One region of the Bradyrhizobium sp. LTSPM299 genome, then DNA from elsewhere that is predicted to be linked to it. Evidence: predicted binding sites of a transcription regulator. Region 1 holds the regulator's gene; each other region holds the start of a gene.

The links. Region 1 encodes PhoB, which activates phosphate uptake and scavenging genes when phosphate is short. Its sites were predicted from a motif close to TGTCATNNANCTGTCAT; they were not measured.
Region 2: a site for PhoB is predicted at 2,196-2,212, ahead of UP10_RS19975 (DUF47 domain-containing protein). Genes of this name have one in related genera too.
Region 3: a site for PhoB is predicted at 2,106-2,122, ahead of ugpB (sn-glycerol-3-phosphate ABC transporter substrate-binding protein UgpB). Genes of this name have one in related genera too.
Region 4: a site for PhoB is predicted at 1,770-1,786, ahead of UP10_RS02970 (Orn/Lys/Arg family decarboxylase). Genes of this name have one in related genera too.

Annotation. Positions count from the first base shown of each region.
Region 1 is NZ_JYMU01000058.1:14,304-17,768, reverse strand. Features, by position in the region: gene pstB (phosphate ABC transporter ATP-binding protein PstB) at 1-352, shown strand, start outside; gene phoU (phosphate signaling complex protein PhoU) at 364-1,080, shown strand; gene phoB (phosphate regulon transcriptional regulator PhoB) at 1,134-1,844, shown strand; gene UP10_RS29140 (GcrA family cell cycle regulator) at 2,011-2,520, opposite strand; gene UP10_RS29135 (aspartate aminotransferase family protein) at 3,003-3,465, shown strand, end outside.
Region 2 is NZ_JYMU01000038.1:74,110-77,574, forward strand. Features, by position in the region: gene UP10_RS19960 (ABC transporter substrate-binding protein) at 1-199, shown strand, start outside; gene UP10_RS19965 (branched-chain amino acid ABC transporter permease) at 264-1,127, shown strand; gene UP10_RS19970 (branched-chain amino acid ABC transporter permease) at 1,129-2,097, shown strand; gene UP10_RS19975 (DUF47 domain-containing protein) at 2,251-2,895, shown strand; gene UP10_RS19980 (inorganic phosphate transporter) at 2,910-3,465, shown strand, end outside.
Region 3 is NZ_JYMU01000007.1:206,234-209,698, reverse strand. Features, by position in the region: gene ugpA (sn-glycerol-3-phosphate ABC transporter permease UgpA) at 1-665, opposite strand, end outside; gene ugpB (sn-glycerol-3-phosphate ABC transporter substrate-binding protein UgpB) at 730-2,049, opposite strand; gene UP10_RS05425 (CaiB/BaiF CoA transferase family protein) at 2,246-3,448, opposite strand.
Region 4 is NZ_JYMU01000006.1:386,843-390,307, forward strand. Features, by position in the region: gene UP10_RS02965 (metallophosphoesterase family protein) at 72-1,409, opposite strand; gene UP10_RS02970 (Orn/Lys/Arg family decarboxylase) at 1,830-3,465, shown strand, end outside.

The sequences.
Region 1 (3,465 bases):
CGAGGTCAAGGACAAGCTGAACGCCTCGGGCCTCTCGCTCTCCGGCGGCCAGCAGCAGCGCCTGTGCATCGCGCGCACGGTTGCGGTGCGGCCCGAAGTGATCCTGTTCGACGAGCCGTGCTCGGCGCTCGATCCGATCTCGACCGCCAAGGTCGAGGAGCTGATCCAGGAGCTGTCCGAGGACTACACGATCGCGATCGTCACCCACAACATGCAGCAGGCGGCGCGCGTCTCCGACAAGACCGCCTTCATGTATCTCGGCGAACTGATCGAGTTCGACGACACCAACAAGATCTTCACCTCGCCGAGCGATCGACGTACCCAGGATTACATCACCGGCCGGTTCGGTTGAGGAGATAACACATGGCTTCTGAACATACCGCCAAGGCGTTCGACAGCGACCTGCAGGAACTCACCCGCCTGGTCGCCGAGATGGGCGGCCTGGTCGAGCGCATGATCACCGAGTCGGTCGATGCGTTGATCCGCCGCGACGTCGCGCTCGGCAAGCGTGTCGTCGCCGCCGACATCGAGATCGACAGCCTGCAGCGCGTCATCGAGGAACGCGCGGTTCTGACCATCGCGCGCCGCCAGCCGATGGCGATTGATCTGCGCGAGATCGTCGGCGCGATGCGCGTGGCCACCGACCTCGAGCGGATCGGCGACCTCGCCAAGAACATGGGCAAGCGCGTCGCGGCGCTGGAGAGCGATTTCCAGCCGCTCAAGCTGATCCGCGGCCTGGAGCACATGACCGATCTCGTGCTGTCGCAGGTCAAGTCGGTGCTCGACGCCTATGCGGCGCACGATCTGCCGGCGGCGATGGCGGTCTGGAAGGGCGACGAGGAGGTCGACGCGATCTGCACCTCGCTGTTCCGCGAACTGCTGACCTACATGATGGAAGATCCGCGCAACATCTCGTTCTGCATCCATCTGATGTTCTGCGCCAAGAACATCGAGCGGATCGGCGACCACGCCACCAACATCGCGGAAACCGTCTTCTACATGATCGAAGGCCAGCAAATCATGGACAAGCGTCCGAAGGGCGACATGACCAATTTCGCCACCACGGTTCCGGGCAGTTAATTTCGGTTCGCGTCAGGGCAACGGATCAAGACAGAGAGAGAGAACACAAAGCGATGAGCGCACGCATTCTGGTGGTCGAAGACGAAGAAGCGCTGACGACGTTGTTGCGCTACAACCTCGACGCGGAAGGCTATGACGTCGAGACGGTCGGCCGCGGCGACGACGCCGACACGCGGCTGAAGGAGCGCATTCCCGATCTCGTGGTGCTGGACTGGATGCTGCCGGGCCTCTCCGGCATCGAACTGTGCCGCCGCCTGCGGGCGCGGCCCGAGACCAAGCAGCTGCCGATCATCATGCTGACCGCGCGCGGCGAGGAGAGCGAGCGGGTACGGGGCCTTGCCACCGGCGCCGACGACTACATCGTCAAGCCGTTCTCGGTGCCGGAGCTGTTGGCGCGGGTGAAGGGCCTGCTGCGCCGGGCAAGCCCGGAGCGGCTTGCGACCGTGCTGACCTATGGCGACATCGAGCTCGATCGCGAGAAGCGCCGCGTCGCGCGCTCCGGCCGGCCGATCGATCTCGGCCCGACCGAGTATCGGCTGCTCGAGTTCTTCCTTGAGCATCCCGGCCGCGTGTTCAGCCGCGAGCAATTGCTCGACAGCGTCTGGGGCCGCGACATCTATATCGACGAGCGCACCGTCGACGTGCATATCGGCCGTTTGCGCAAGCTGCTCAATCCGGGCCGCGAGCAGGATCCGATCCGCACCGTGCGCGGCGCGGGCTACGCGCTGGATGACCGTTTTGCCAAGGCCGAGCCGCAGCAGTAAGGCCGCGCGAGCTTTCACAATTGTCGTCCCGGCGAAAGCCGGGGCCCATAACCACAAATCTTGATTGTTGGAATACGCTGGAGCCCCAGCGGGGCACAACCACTCGCGTCGGTCGTTATGGATCCCGGCTTTCGCCGGGATGACGCCGTGGATGGAGTCGGCTTACCTACCGCGTCGGCTTGGGCGCCGGCCGCCGGCGATCATTCGCCGGCTGGTAGGCGATGCGCGAGTGATGTGCGCAATAGGGCAGGCCGCCGAGCGCCTTGCCGCCGCAGAAGAAGAAATCCGGGCTCGACGGATCGCCGACCGGCCAATGGCAGGTTGCCTCGTTCAGCTCGAGCAGCGACAGCCGCTGGCTCATCGGCACGACGTTGTCGTAGGTGACCGGATCGGCCTCCATCTCGACCTCGAAGGCGTGGGCCAGCGCGGTGTTGCCGCGCGACACCGGGCGCGCCACCCGCATCATATGCTGCGCCGGACGTGCCTTGCGTTGCCGCGGCGCGGCCGCGGAAGGCGCCTTGGCACGGCCGGACAGGCCGAGCCGGTGCACTTTGCCGATCACGGCATTTCGCGTCACATTGCCAAGTTCCGCCGCGATCTGGCTGGCGGACAGGCCGGATTCCCAGAGCTTCTTCAGCTGCTCGACGCGATCGTCGGACCAGGTCAATACAGTCATCACATTCATCCCTTCGCCTAGCACCGGCCAATCCTTGGAGCGGTGCTGCGAGCCAAATCTCGAAAAACTCCTGCGGTCAGAATCCCTTGGCCCTCGCCGGGCACGCCTATGCGCCCGAACGTCTACGCAGAACGAAAGGCTACTTAAGGGGTCCAGTACTACCGCACGAGATGTCGTACCCGACAGCCCAAACGCTACAATATGGCGTGACTCTGGCGCAAGAGTCCGCGGTCGCGCGTCCACATGTTCCCACACTTATGCATTGCAATTCCACTTTTCCACCGCACCGGAATGCTCCGGATTGCGCTCGATTCGGACCGCAGGAAGGCCGCTTCCGGCGATTGACAGTTACTGCCCGCAGCATAGAATGCCCGTACGTGCCGCCCGAAAAGGCGGCACGTTTTGTTTTCCGAAGCTGGCTGTTGTCGTGTTGGCGTCAAGGCGCGCGGCAATTGTCGGCCTCAAACCCGTCAGTGATGGTCATGACCAACAGCGCAGCGTCGCATCTGCTTCCCGTCTTCGCCAGGGTCGATCTCGGCTTCGAGCGCGGTGAGGGCGCCTGGTTGATCGCAACCAATGGCGACCGCTATCTCGACTTCACCTCCGGTGTCGCGGTGAACGCCCTTGGGCACGCGCACCCGCATCTGGTCGCGGCGCTGCAGGAGCAGGCGACGAAGCTCTGGCACATGTCGAACCTGTTCAAGAGCCCGGACGGCGAGAAGCTCGCCGCGCGGCTTTGCGAGCAGAGCTTCGCCGACTTCGTGTTCTTCTGCAATTCCGGCGCGGAGGCGATGGAGGGCGTGATCAAGCTGGTCCGCCATTATCACTTCTCCAAGGGGCATCCCGAGCGCTACCGCATCATCACCTTCGAAGGCGCCTTCCATGGCCGCACGCTGGGGACGCTCGCCGCCACCGGCTCGGCCAAATACCTCGAGGGCTTTGGCC
Region 2 (3,465 bases), on a different contig from region 1:
CCCGACCGACGACCCGCTGTTCGGCAAGGGTGAAGTCCAGGCCAACGGCCGCGTCACCCACAATGCCTATCTGTTCGAAGTGAAGAAGCCCTCGGAGTCCAAGGGCCCGTGGGATTTCTACAAGCTGGTTGGCACCGTGTCCGGCGACCAGGCCTTCACGCCGCTCGCCCAGAGCACATGTCCATTGCTGAAGAAGTGACGATCATGCCCGCCGGTCAACGCATGACCGGCGGGTTTCATCTAGCTCGCGAAAGCTAAAATCGATGCAGGCTCTCTACGCACAGCTTCTGGTGGGACTGATCAACGGCTCGTTCTACGCGCTGCTCAGTCTGGGGCTCGCCGTGATCTTCGGCATGCTCAACATCATCAATTTCGCGCATGGCGCGCTCTACATGATGGGCGCCTTCGTGGCGTATTTCCTGCTCAATCTGGGCGGCATCAATTACTGGTGGGCGCTGCTTATCGCGCCTGTTATCGTCGGCATCTTCGGCATGATCCTGGAGCGGACCATGCTGCAATGGCTGGCCGGCCTCGATCATCTCTACGGACTGCTCCTGACCTTCGGGCTGGCGCTGATCATCCAGGGCGTGTTTCAGAATTACTTCGGCTCCTCCGGTCTGCCCTATTCGATCCCCGATGTACTCAAGGGCGGCATGAACCTTGGCTTCATGTACCTGCCGATCTATCGCGCCTGGGTCGTGATCTTCTCGCTCATTGTCTGTATCGGGACCTGGTACCTGATCGAACGCACCCGGCTCGGCGCCTACCTGCGCGCCGCGACCGAAAATCCGACGCTGGTTCGCGCCTTCGGCATCAACGTGCCGCGCATGATCACGCTGACCTACGGGCTCGGCGTTGGGCTCGCCGCGCTGGCCGGCGTGCTGTCGGCGCCGATCAACCAGGTGCGGCCGCTGATGGGCGAAAACGTCATCATTGTGGTGTTCGCGGTGGTGGTGATCGGCGGCATGGGCTCGATCATGGGATCGATCATCACCGGCTTTGCGCTCGGCGTGATCGAGGGACTGACGAAATACTTCTATCCGGAAGCCTCCAACACCGTGGTCTTCGTGCTGATGGTGCTGGTGCTGCTGGTGAAGCCCACAGGACTAACGGGACGGGCGGCCTGACATGACGGCGATGACTGACGATTCAATTCCGGCGACCTCGCGCGCCGTCCATGACGAGATGATCGCGTTTGGCGTCATGACCGCGATGCTCGCGATCGTGCCGTTGACCGGCATCTACCCGTTCTTCGTCATGCAGGCGCTGTGCTTTGCGCTGCTCGCCTGCGCCTTCAATCTCCTGATCGGCTACGGCGGATTGTTGTCGTTCGGCCATGCCATGTTTCTCGGTACCGCCGGCTATGTCACGGCGCACGCCCTGAAAGTCTGGGGTCTTTCGCCCGAACTTGGAATATTGGCCGGTGCGGCGGCCGCCGCAGCACTTGGCGTCATCACTGGGCTGGTAGCCATTCGCCGCCAGGGCATCTACTTTGCGATGATCACGCTGGCGCTGTCGCAGCTGCTGTACTTCATCTATCTGCAGGCGCCCTTCACCCACGGCGAAGACGGCATCCAGGGCATCCCGCAGGGCCGTCTGTTCGGCGTCTTCGACCTCTCCAAGCCGACGGTGCTCTACTACGTCGTGTTGGCGGGATTCCTCGGCGGCTTCCTCCTGATCTATCGGACCATCAACTCGCCGTTTGGCGAAGTCCTCAAATCGATCCGGGAGAATGAACCGCGCGCGGTCTCGCTCGGCTACAAGACCGATCAGTACAAGCTGCTCGCCTATATCCTATCGGGAACGCTGGCAGGATTGGCCGGCTCGCTGAAGGTATTCGTCGCACAAAATGCATCGTTGACCGACGTTGAAGTGGCGATGTCCGGGCAGATCGTGCTGATGACGCTGGTCGGCGGGCTCGGCACCGTGTTTGGCCCGGTGGTTGGCGCTTTCATCATTGTCGCCATGCAGCAATACCTGTCCGGCCTCGGGCAATGGGTGACGGTGATCCAGGGGGCGGTCTTCGTGGTCTGCGTGCTGACCTTCCGCCGTGGCATCATCGGCGAGATCGCACATTTCTTCCGGCGGTCGCTGTAGGGCAGGGCCCGGCCGGCGGGTCATTGAGGGACTGACAAAGCGGTGGATGCCGCCCGTTCCGGCGGGCGGCATGGGATGTTTCCCTCCCGAAATGTTCTATGACAGTTCTGTGACGGCGTTGGACGCCATCCCGGAACAATGGAACTCATCCCCATGCTGCGCTGGTTTCGCTCCTTTCTGCCCAAAGAAGAGCGGTTTTTCGACCTGTTCGCCCGGCACGCCCAAACCGCTTTGCAGTGCTCGCTGGCGCTGCAGGGGATGCTGAAGGGTGGCGAGGACACGCCGGTGTATTGCCAGCGCGTCAACCAGTTCGAGAACGACGCCGACAACATCACCCGCGAGGTTTTGACCGCGGTCCGCCGCACCTTCATCACGCCGTTCGACCGCATCGACATCAAGAACCTGATCACTGCGATGGACGATGCCGTCGACCAGATGCAGCAGAGCGCGAAGGCGGTCGTGCTGTTCGAGGTGCGGACGTTCGAACCGCCGATGCGCGAGATGGGCAGCCTGATCGTCGAATGCGCCAACCTGGTCGTCCGCGCGCTGCCACTGATGCAGTCGATCGGCCAGAACGTCACGGTGCTGACCCAGATCACCGAGGAACTGACCAAGCTCGAGGGCCGGGTCGATGACCTCCACGACATCGGATTGAAGGAACTGTTCCTGAAGCACCGTGACGCCAACACGATGGATTTCATCGTCGGCGCGGAGATCTACGATCATCTCGAGAAGGTGGCCGATCGCTTCGACGACGTCGCCAACGAAATCAATTCCATCGTCATTGAACAAGTCTAGGGCAGGGCCATCAATTGGACGCCACGCTGGGTCTTCCGGTCCTGGTCATCCTGATCGCGGTCGCGCTGCTGTTCGATTTCCTGAACGGCCTGCACGACGCCGCGAACTCGATTGCGACCATCGTCTCGACCCGGGTGCTGCGGCCGCAATATGCGGTGTTCTGGGCCGCGTTCTTCAATTTCGTCGCCTTCGCGGTGTTCGGAACCCACGTCGCCAACACCATCGGCACCGGGATCATCGACCCGGCGGTCGTGGACTCGGCCGTGATCTTCGCGGCACTGGTCGGCGCGATCGTCTGGAATCTGATCACCTGGGCGCTCGGCATCCCCTCGTCGAGTTCGCACGCGCTGATCGGCGGACTGGTCGGGGCCGGCATGGCGAAGGCGGGGATTTCAGCGGCGGTGTGGAGCGGGCTCACCTTGACGCTGCTCGCGATCGTACTGTCGCCGGTGGTAGGGTTCCTGCTGGCGCTGGTGCTGGTCGCGATCGTGTCATGGCTGTCGGTGCGCTCGACGCCGTTCGCGGTCGACCGCGCCTTCCGGATCCTGCAATTCGCCTCCGCCTCGCTCT
Region 3 (3,465 bases), on a different contig from region 1:
ATGTTGATGACCAAAAGGAAGAAGATGGTCGGCGACAGCAGCGGAAAGGTCACGGTCCAGAACCGCCGCATCGGACGGGCGCCGTCGATCGCGGCGGCCTCGAACACGCTTTTCGGAATCGCCTGCAGGCCGGCGAGGAAGAACAGGAAATTATAGGAGATCTGCTTCCAGGCGGCGGCGAGGATGATCAGGAACGCCGCCTGGTCGCCGTCGAGCAGCGGATTCCAATCGACGCCGAGCGCGCGCAGATAGCGCGAGAGCACGCCGAGCGAGGGATGCAGCATGAAGATGAAGAGCACGCCGACGACCGGCGGCGCCACCGCATAGGGCCAGATCAGGAGCGTGCGGTAGAGCGTGACGCCGCGCAGCGGCTTGTCGGCCATGACCGCGAGCAGCAGCGCAAAGGACAGCGACGAGAAGGCGATCGCAAACGAGAACGCGAAGGTTCTGACGATCGCTTCGAAATAGGCCGCGTCTTTGAACAGTTCGAGATAGTTCTCGAACCAGACGAAGGTCGTCGAAAGACCGAAGGCGTCCTGCAGCAGGAACGACTGGATCACGGCCTGCGCGGCCGGCCAGTAGAAGAAAATCAGGACGATCGCGAGCTGCGGGGCAACCAGCGCGTAGGGCAACAGCTTTGATTGGAAAACGGATTGCTTTTGCATGACATCTTGAAAAATGGCAGGCCGCATGATGCGGCCTGCCGGGTCATCGGTCTAGTGTGTCATCTCAGTGAACGGCGGTTTTTTCAAACTGCCGCAGCATCTGGTTGCCGCGTTCGACGGCGGCATCGAGCGCCTGCTTGGCGGTCTTCTTGCCGGCCAGCGCCTGCTCGATTTCCTCCGACCACATATCGCGCAGCTGCACCATGTTGCCGAGGCGCAGACCGCGGGAATTCTCGGTCGGCTCCTTGTTGGTCAGCTCGAGCAGCGGGGTCTCGAGATAGGGCTGGTCCTTGTAGAAGCCCTCTTCCTTGGCCTTGGCATAGGCGGCCTTGGTGATCGGCAGATAGCCCGAGGCCTTGTGGATCCAGACCTGACGGTCGGTGTCCGACAGGAAGGTCAGGAATTTCGCCACGCCCTTGTATTCCTCGGCCGACTTGCCGCCCATCACCCAGAGCGAGGCGCCGCCGATGATCGAGTTCTGCGGCGCGCCCTTGACGTCGGGATAAATGGGCATCGGCGCCGCGGTGAAGTTGAACTTTGCCTGCGCCTTGACGTTGCCGAAGAACGACGACGAGGTCAGGTAGATCGGGCATTCACCGGAAGTGAAGCGGCCCTCGCCGGTGTTGGTGCGGCCGGCGTAGTCGTAGGTCTTGTCCTTTTGCAGCTCGATCAGGTTCTCGAGATGCTTGACCTGCAGCGGGCCGTTGAATTCGAGCACCGTGTCGAAGCCGTCGAGACCGTTGGCCTTGCTGGCGAGCGGCACGTTGTGCCAGGCCGAGAGCTGCTCGAGATTGACCCAGGTGACCCAGGATCCGGAGAAGCCGCAGGTGGCATAGCCGGCCGCCTTCAGCTTCTTGGCGTCATCGAACACCTCCGGCCAGGTCTTCGGAATCTCGGCGATGTTGGCCTTCTTGAACGCGTCGAGATTGACCCACATCACCGTCGACGACGAGTTGAAGGGGAACGACAGCATCTCGCCCTTTGAGGTCGAATAGTAGCCGGTGATCGCGGGCAGATAGTTGCCGGGATCGAACTTCTCGCCGGCGTCGGCCATCAGCTTGTAGACCGGTTTGACGGCGCCGGTAGCGGCCATCATGGTCGCGGTGCCGACCTCGAACACCTGCATGATGTGCGGCGCGCTGCCGGCGCGAAACGCGGCAATGCCGGCGTTCATCGTATCGGGATAGCTGCCCTTGTAGGTCGGGACGACCTTGTAATCGCTCTGTGCGGCATTGAAGTCGTTGGCGAGCTTGACGATGACGTCGTTATTGGCGCCGGTCATCGCATGCCACCACTGGATTTCCGTGACGGCCAGCGCGGGCGAGGCGCCGAATGCCAGTGTGACCGCGACCGCTGCCGCAGCGCCAAATTGCCGAAAACCCATCAAAAATTCCTCCCTTGGGATCGCCATCGATAAGCCGTTGCGCCTAGCAGCGCCGGATGACGTTCAAATGACCGTATAAGCCAGCCGATCGTAGGGGGGAAGCGAGGTCGGTGGGAAGCGGTAAAAAAGTGGAGCTTGCGGCCGCGCGCGTGCGGCGCAACGTCAGGGGTGACGCTGCGCCGCATCAGAGGTGCGATCAGCGCTTGCGCGTGGGGCAGACCACGCCCTTGTCGACCAGGGCGTTGATCTCGTCCTTCGAGTAGCCGAACTCGCCGAGCACTTCCGCGGAGTGCTGGCTGAACTTCGGCGGCGTGCGGCGCAGGCTCGGCTTGGTGCGCTCGAGCCGGATCGGCGAGGCGACGCCCTTGTACCAATCCTTTTCGATGACGTCGCCGCGATGGATGGTGTGCGGGTTGGTCAGCGCCTGGTCGATCTTCTGCACCGGCCCTGCCGGCAGGCCCGCGGCGAGCAGGCGATTGCACAGCGGCTCGGCCTCGTGCTGGCTGAACACGGCGGCCAACTCGGCGCGCAGCGCGTCGCGGTTGGCGATGCGGTCCTTGTTGCGGGCAAAGCGCGGATCAGTGCCGAGCTCGGGCTTGCCGATCTCCTTGGCGAGCTTGCGGAAGGTGCCGTCATTGCCGACGCCGATGAAGATGTTGTCGGTCCTGGTCGGGAAGATCGCGTAAGGCACGAGGTTGGGATGCTCGTTGCCGGTCAGCGACGGCGGCTTGCCATGCATGAAATAATTCGCGGTGTGCGGATGCATGATCGCAAGGCCGGTCTCATACAGCGTGGTCTCGAGGAATTGGCCGAGACCCGAGCGCTGCCGCTCCGACAGCGCCATCAGGATGCCGATCGCCGCATAGAGCCCGGTGGTGATGTCGACCAGCGGCACGCCAATCCGCATCGGTCCGCTCTCGGGCGAGCCGGTCGCAGCGATCATGCCGGTCATCGCCTGGATGATCGCGTCATAGCCGGGATTGCCGCCGCGCGGGCCGTCGGCGCCGAAGCCGGAGATGCGGCAATGCACGAGTCGCGGAAATTTGGCGCGCAGTACGTCGTTGCCGATGCCCCATTTGTCGAGGGTACCCGGCTTGAAGTTCTCGATCAGCACGTCGGCGGTTTCGAGCATCTTCATCAGCACGGCGCGGCCGCCCTCGGAGGCGAGATCGAGGCCGATCGAGCGCTTATTGCGGTTGATGCCGACGAAATAGGCGGCGTCCTCCTCGTGGAACGGAGGGCCCCAGTCGCGGACTTCATCGCCGGCGGGCGGTTCGACCTTGATCACGTCGGCGCCGTGGTCGGCCAGGATCTGGGTGCAGTAGGGGCCGCCGAGCACGCGCGTCAGATCGATCACGCGCAGTCCGGTCATCGCGCCCAAAGCCGCTGGGGTATTCATGGAAGCAACCTTCGCTC
Region 4 (3,465 bases), on a different contig from region 1:
TGGTGCCGGTGGCGGGGTGACAATGGCTATCTGACCCTCGCCGCTCCGGTTCCGCTGATTTAGAAGCGACGTCAGCGCCTCCGTTTCTTCGCGGCGTGCGGCTTGGGCTTCGCTTTCGCAGCTTTGACGCCGGCCTTCCGTGCTGGCTTGGCAGGAGTGCGTTTGGCCTTGGAGGATGCCGAAGGCTTTCCTGCTTGCGTGCTCGACGTCCCGCTTGATCCACCGTTAGAAACGGTGTTGGCCTGCAAGTTGACCGTGAAGCTGTCGCCAACGCCGGTTTTGCCTGACGGCGGGTCCACGGTCACAAACACACCGGCTATCGAGGTCGGCGACACGGTCAAACGCAGAAACCCGAAGGTGTTGTCGTTGTAGACGTCCAGCCTGAGCGGATTGCCGCTCGCATCAGTGCCGGATTGCGGAGTCGTCTGTGAAGGCGGACGACGGTTCGGCGGCTTCAAACCCGGTAAATTGTAGTAGCCCCCCATTCCGGCGACGAGATAGGGGATCTGCTTCTTACCAACCGTTCGGGTGTATCGCTCATACAGATGGGCGTGGCCGGAGAGATACAAGTCCGGCTGAATTCCGGCAGCCTCGCAGGCGTCGTCGATTTGCTTGAGCATGGCCGGACTCGGCACATGCGTGGGACTGCCTGTAAATGGTGGGTGGTGCGTCACGATGACCAGCGCGCGCCCCTGGTTTTTATCTCGTTCGGCTTTCGCGGCGGCCAGCTGCTGCTTCAAGAACGTCAACTGGGCGTTGCCGACCTTTGGATTTGCAATGACGCCCTCGGTGCCGCCCTCGCTCGTATTCGAATAGAGACCGATGAACTTCACGAAAGGAGCGTTCAGGGTGAAGTACACCCCCGGTTGATCCATGGTGGTTCGAACCGCGCCCTGGCTATCCGAACTTCGCGTGGGTTGGCTGGTGCAGAAGTTGGCGATGAAGGGCGCCAGTGACTTGGCGGTTTCGCCCGTGTAGATGGCTCCATCGTGATTGCCTGGAACGGCAAAGATCGGCGCATTGTAATTGCGGTATGGATCGTAGAACTGCGAGAAGTAGTATTGGTCCTCACCGAAATAATAGACCACGTCGCCCAAATGATACCAGAAGGCGGCTCCGCCTGAGAGGTCTTCGGCCATTGCGTCGGCCACGGCAAACTGGAATTCCGGGCTGTGAATTCCGCCGGTATCACCTACCGAATGAAAGGTGATCTTGCCGGCCTTCTCGATTTTCTGCACGAGGTCGGCACCGATCACCGACGACAGCTCCATCGGAGTGGTGCTTCTGGCCGCCGGGAATGGTTCGAGTTGCTCGAGGCCTTTGGCCGCCGAGTCGGCGTCGATTTGCTGCTTGCTGAAGCTGCTGAAATTATCAGGAGTTAGATCGGGATCTCCGAACGCGCGGGACATGGCTCCCTCCTCGTATATGGAGTTTTCAGCAATTCAAAATCTGCGGTTTCGGCACGATCCGCCAAATGGCCAGCGAGCATCGATTGCGAGATACAATAACAGGTTGCGTTCAAACTCAAGTTAAAAACCGACCACGTTATCGCCTCCGGCGCTTGGCCCCAGGCCGTGGACGGCTCCGGGTCGGCCGTCGTGCGTTGCCGGCAGAACCTGCCACTCAGCGGCGGCCAGGACGCAACACAGGGGTGCAGGCAACGGTCTCTCCCGCGCCGCCTCAGGCTCTCGGGTGGAGACCGCTGCCAAAATCGTCGCGCGCCGCCCCGAAATCCCGCTCGGGGTGACGACCATCGGCCCCGCCTCCACTGTCATCTCTTTGTCATGAATTATCCCGACAGGTTCTGCCGGACCAGTTCGAGAACACGCATGGACTATTTCAAACGCTTCAACTTCCTGTTCGCCGCGCCGGTGTTCGAATCCGACGACCTCGAAGGCATCCGCTTCAACCAGATCATCGCCGAAATCGAGCGCTCCGGCTTCGAAGTGGTGCGGGCCCGCAAGCTGGAAGATGCCGAGATCGCCGTGCAGACCGATGCTGCGATCGGCTGCATGGTGGTCGACTGGGGCAAGAAGGGACTGGAGGGCAAGACCGCGGCGCTGATCAATCTGATGCGGCGGCGCGGCCTCGATTTTCCGATCATCCTCTTGATCCGCCGCAAGCGGTTCGAGGATTTGCCGGTCGAGGTGCTGGATTTCATCGACGGCTACGTGTTCCTGTCCGAGGAGACCCCGCCCTTCATCGCCAAGAACCTGATCTCCAGGCTCAAGCAATATGCCGAGAATCTGAAGACGCCGTTCTTCGGCGCCCTGGTCGACTATGCCGAGGAAGGCAACCAGCTCTGGACCTGCCCGGGCCATAATGGCGGCGTGTTCTACAGCCGCAGCCCGATCGGGCGGGTGTTCGTTGAGCATCTCGGCGAAGCGGTCTTTCGCGACGACCTCGACAATTCCGTGCTCGACCTCGGCGACCTCCTCACCCATGAGGGGCCGGCGCTGCGGGCGCAAAAAGAGGCCGCCAAGATCTTCGGCGCCGAGAAGACCTATTTTGTGCTCAACGGCACCTCGACCTCCAACAAGGTCGCGCTCGGCTCGCTGGTCACCGACGGCGATCTCGTACTGTTCGACCGCAACAACCACAAGGCCGCCCACCATGGCGCGCTGCTGATCGGCGGCGGCATCCCGGTCTATGTGCCGACGGTGCGCAACGCCTGGGGCCTGATCGGCCCGATGCGCTGGGACCTGCTCGAGGAAGGCGCATTACGCGACGGCATCCGCAAGCACCCGCTGGTCAAGGACGAGAACGCCTGGAAGAAGCCGCGGCCGTTCCGCGTCGCGGTGGTCGAGCAGTGCACCTATGACGGCACCATCCACTCTGCCGAGATGATCCTCAAGCGCATCGGCCATCTCTGCGACTACATCCTGTTCGACGAGGCCTGGGCCGGCTTCATGAAATTCCATCCGATTTATGCCGGCCGCTTCGCGATGGGCCTCTCTGATCTGGGCCCCGAGGCGCCCGGAATCATCGCAACGCAATCGACCCACAAGCAGCTCGCGAGCTTCTCGCAGGCCTCGCAGATCCACATCCGCGACCGCCACATCAAGGGCCAGAAGCGCCGCGTCGAGCATCGCCGCTTCAACGAAAGCTTCATGCAGCACGCCTCGACCTCGCCGTTCTATCCGATCTTTGCCTCGCTCGACGTCGGCGCGCAGATGATGAAGGGCCGCTCCGGCGAAGTCCTGTGGGACGACACGATCCGGCTCGGCATCGAACTGCGCAAGAAGATCCGCGCGGTCAAGCGCGAGTTCGAGGAGAAGGAGACGCGGGCTGAGCGGCGCTGGTTCTTCGAGCCGTTCGTGCCTGACCGTGTGATGATCCCGGATGTCGCGCGCGAGGGCGGCGTGCACAATGTCGCCTGGGAGAGCATCTCCACCGACCAGCTCGCGACCAACCCGTCCTATTGGCAACTCAAGCCCGGCGAGGCCTGGCACGGCTTCGCCGAGA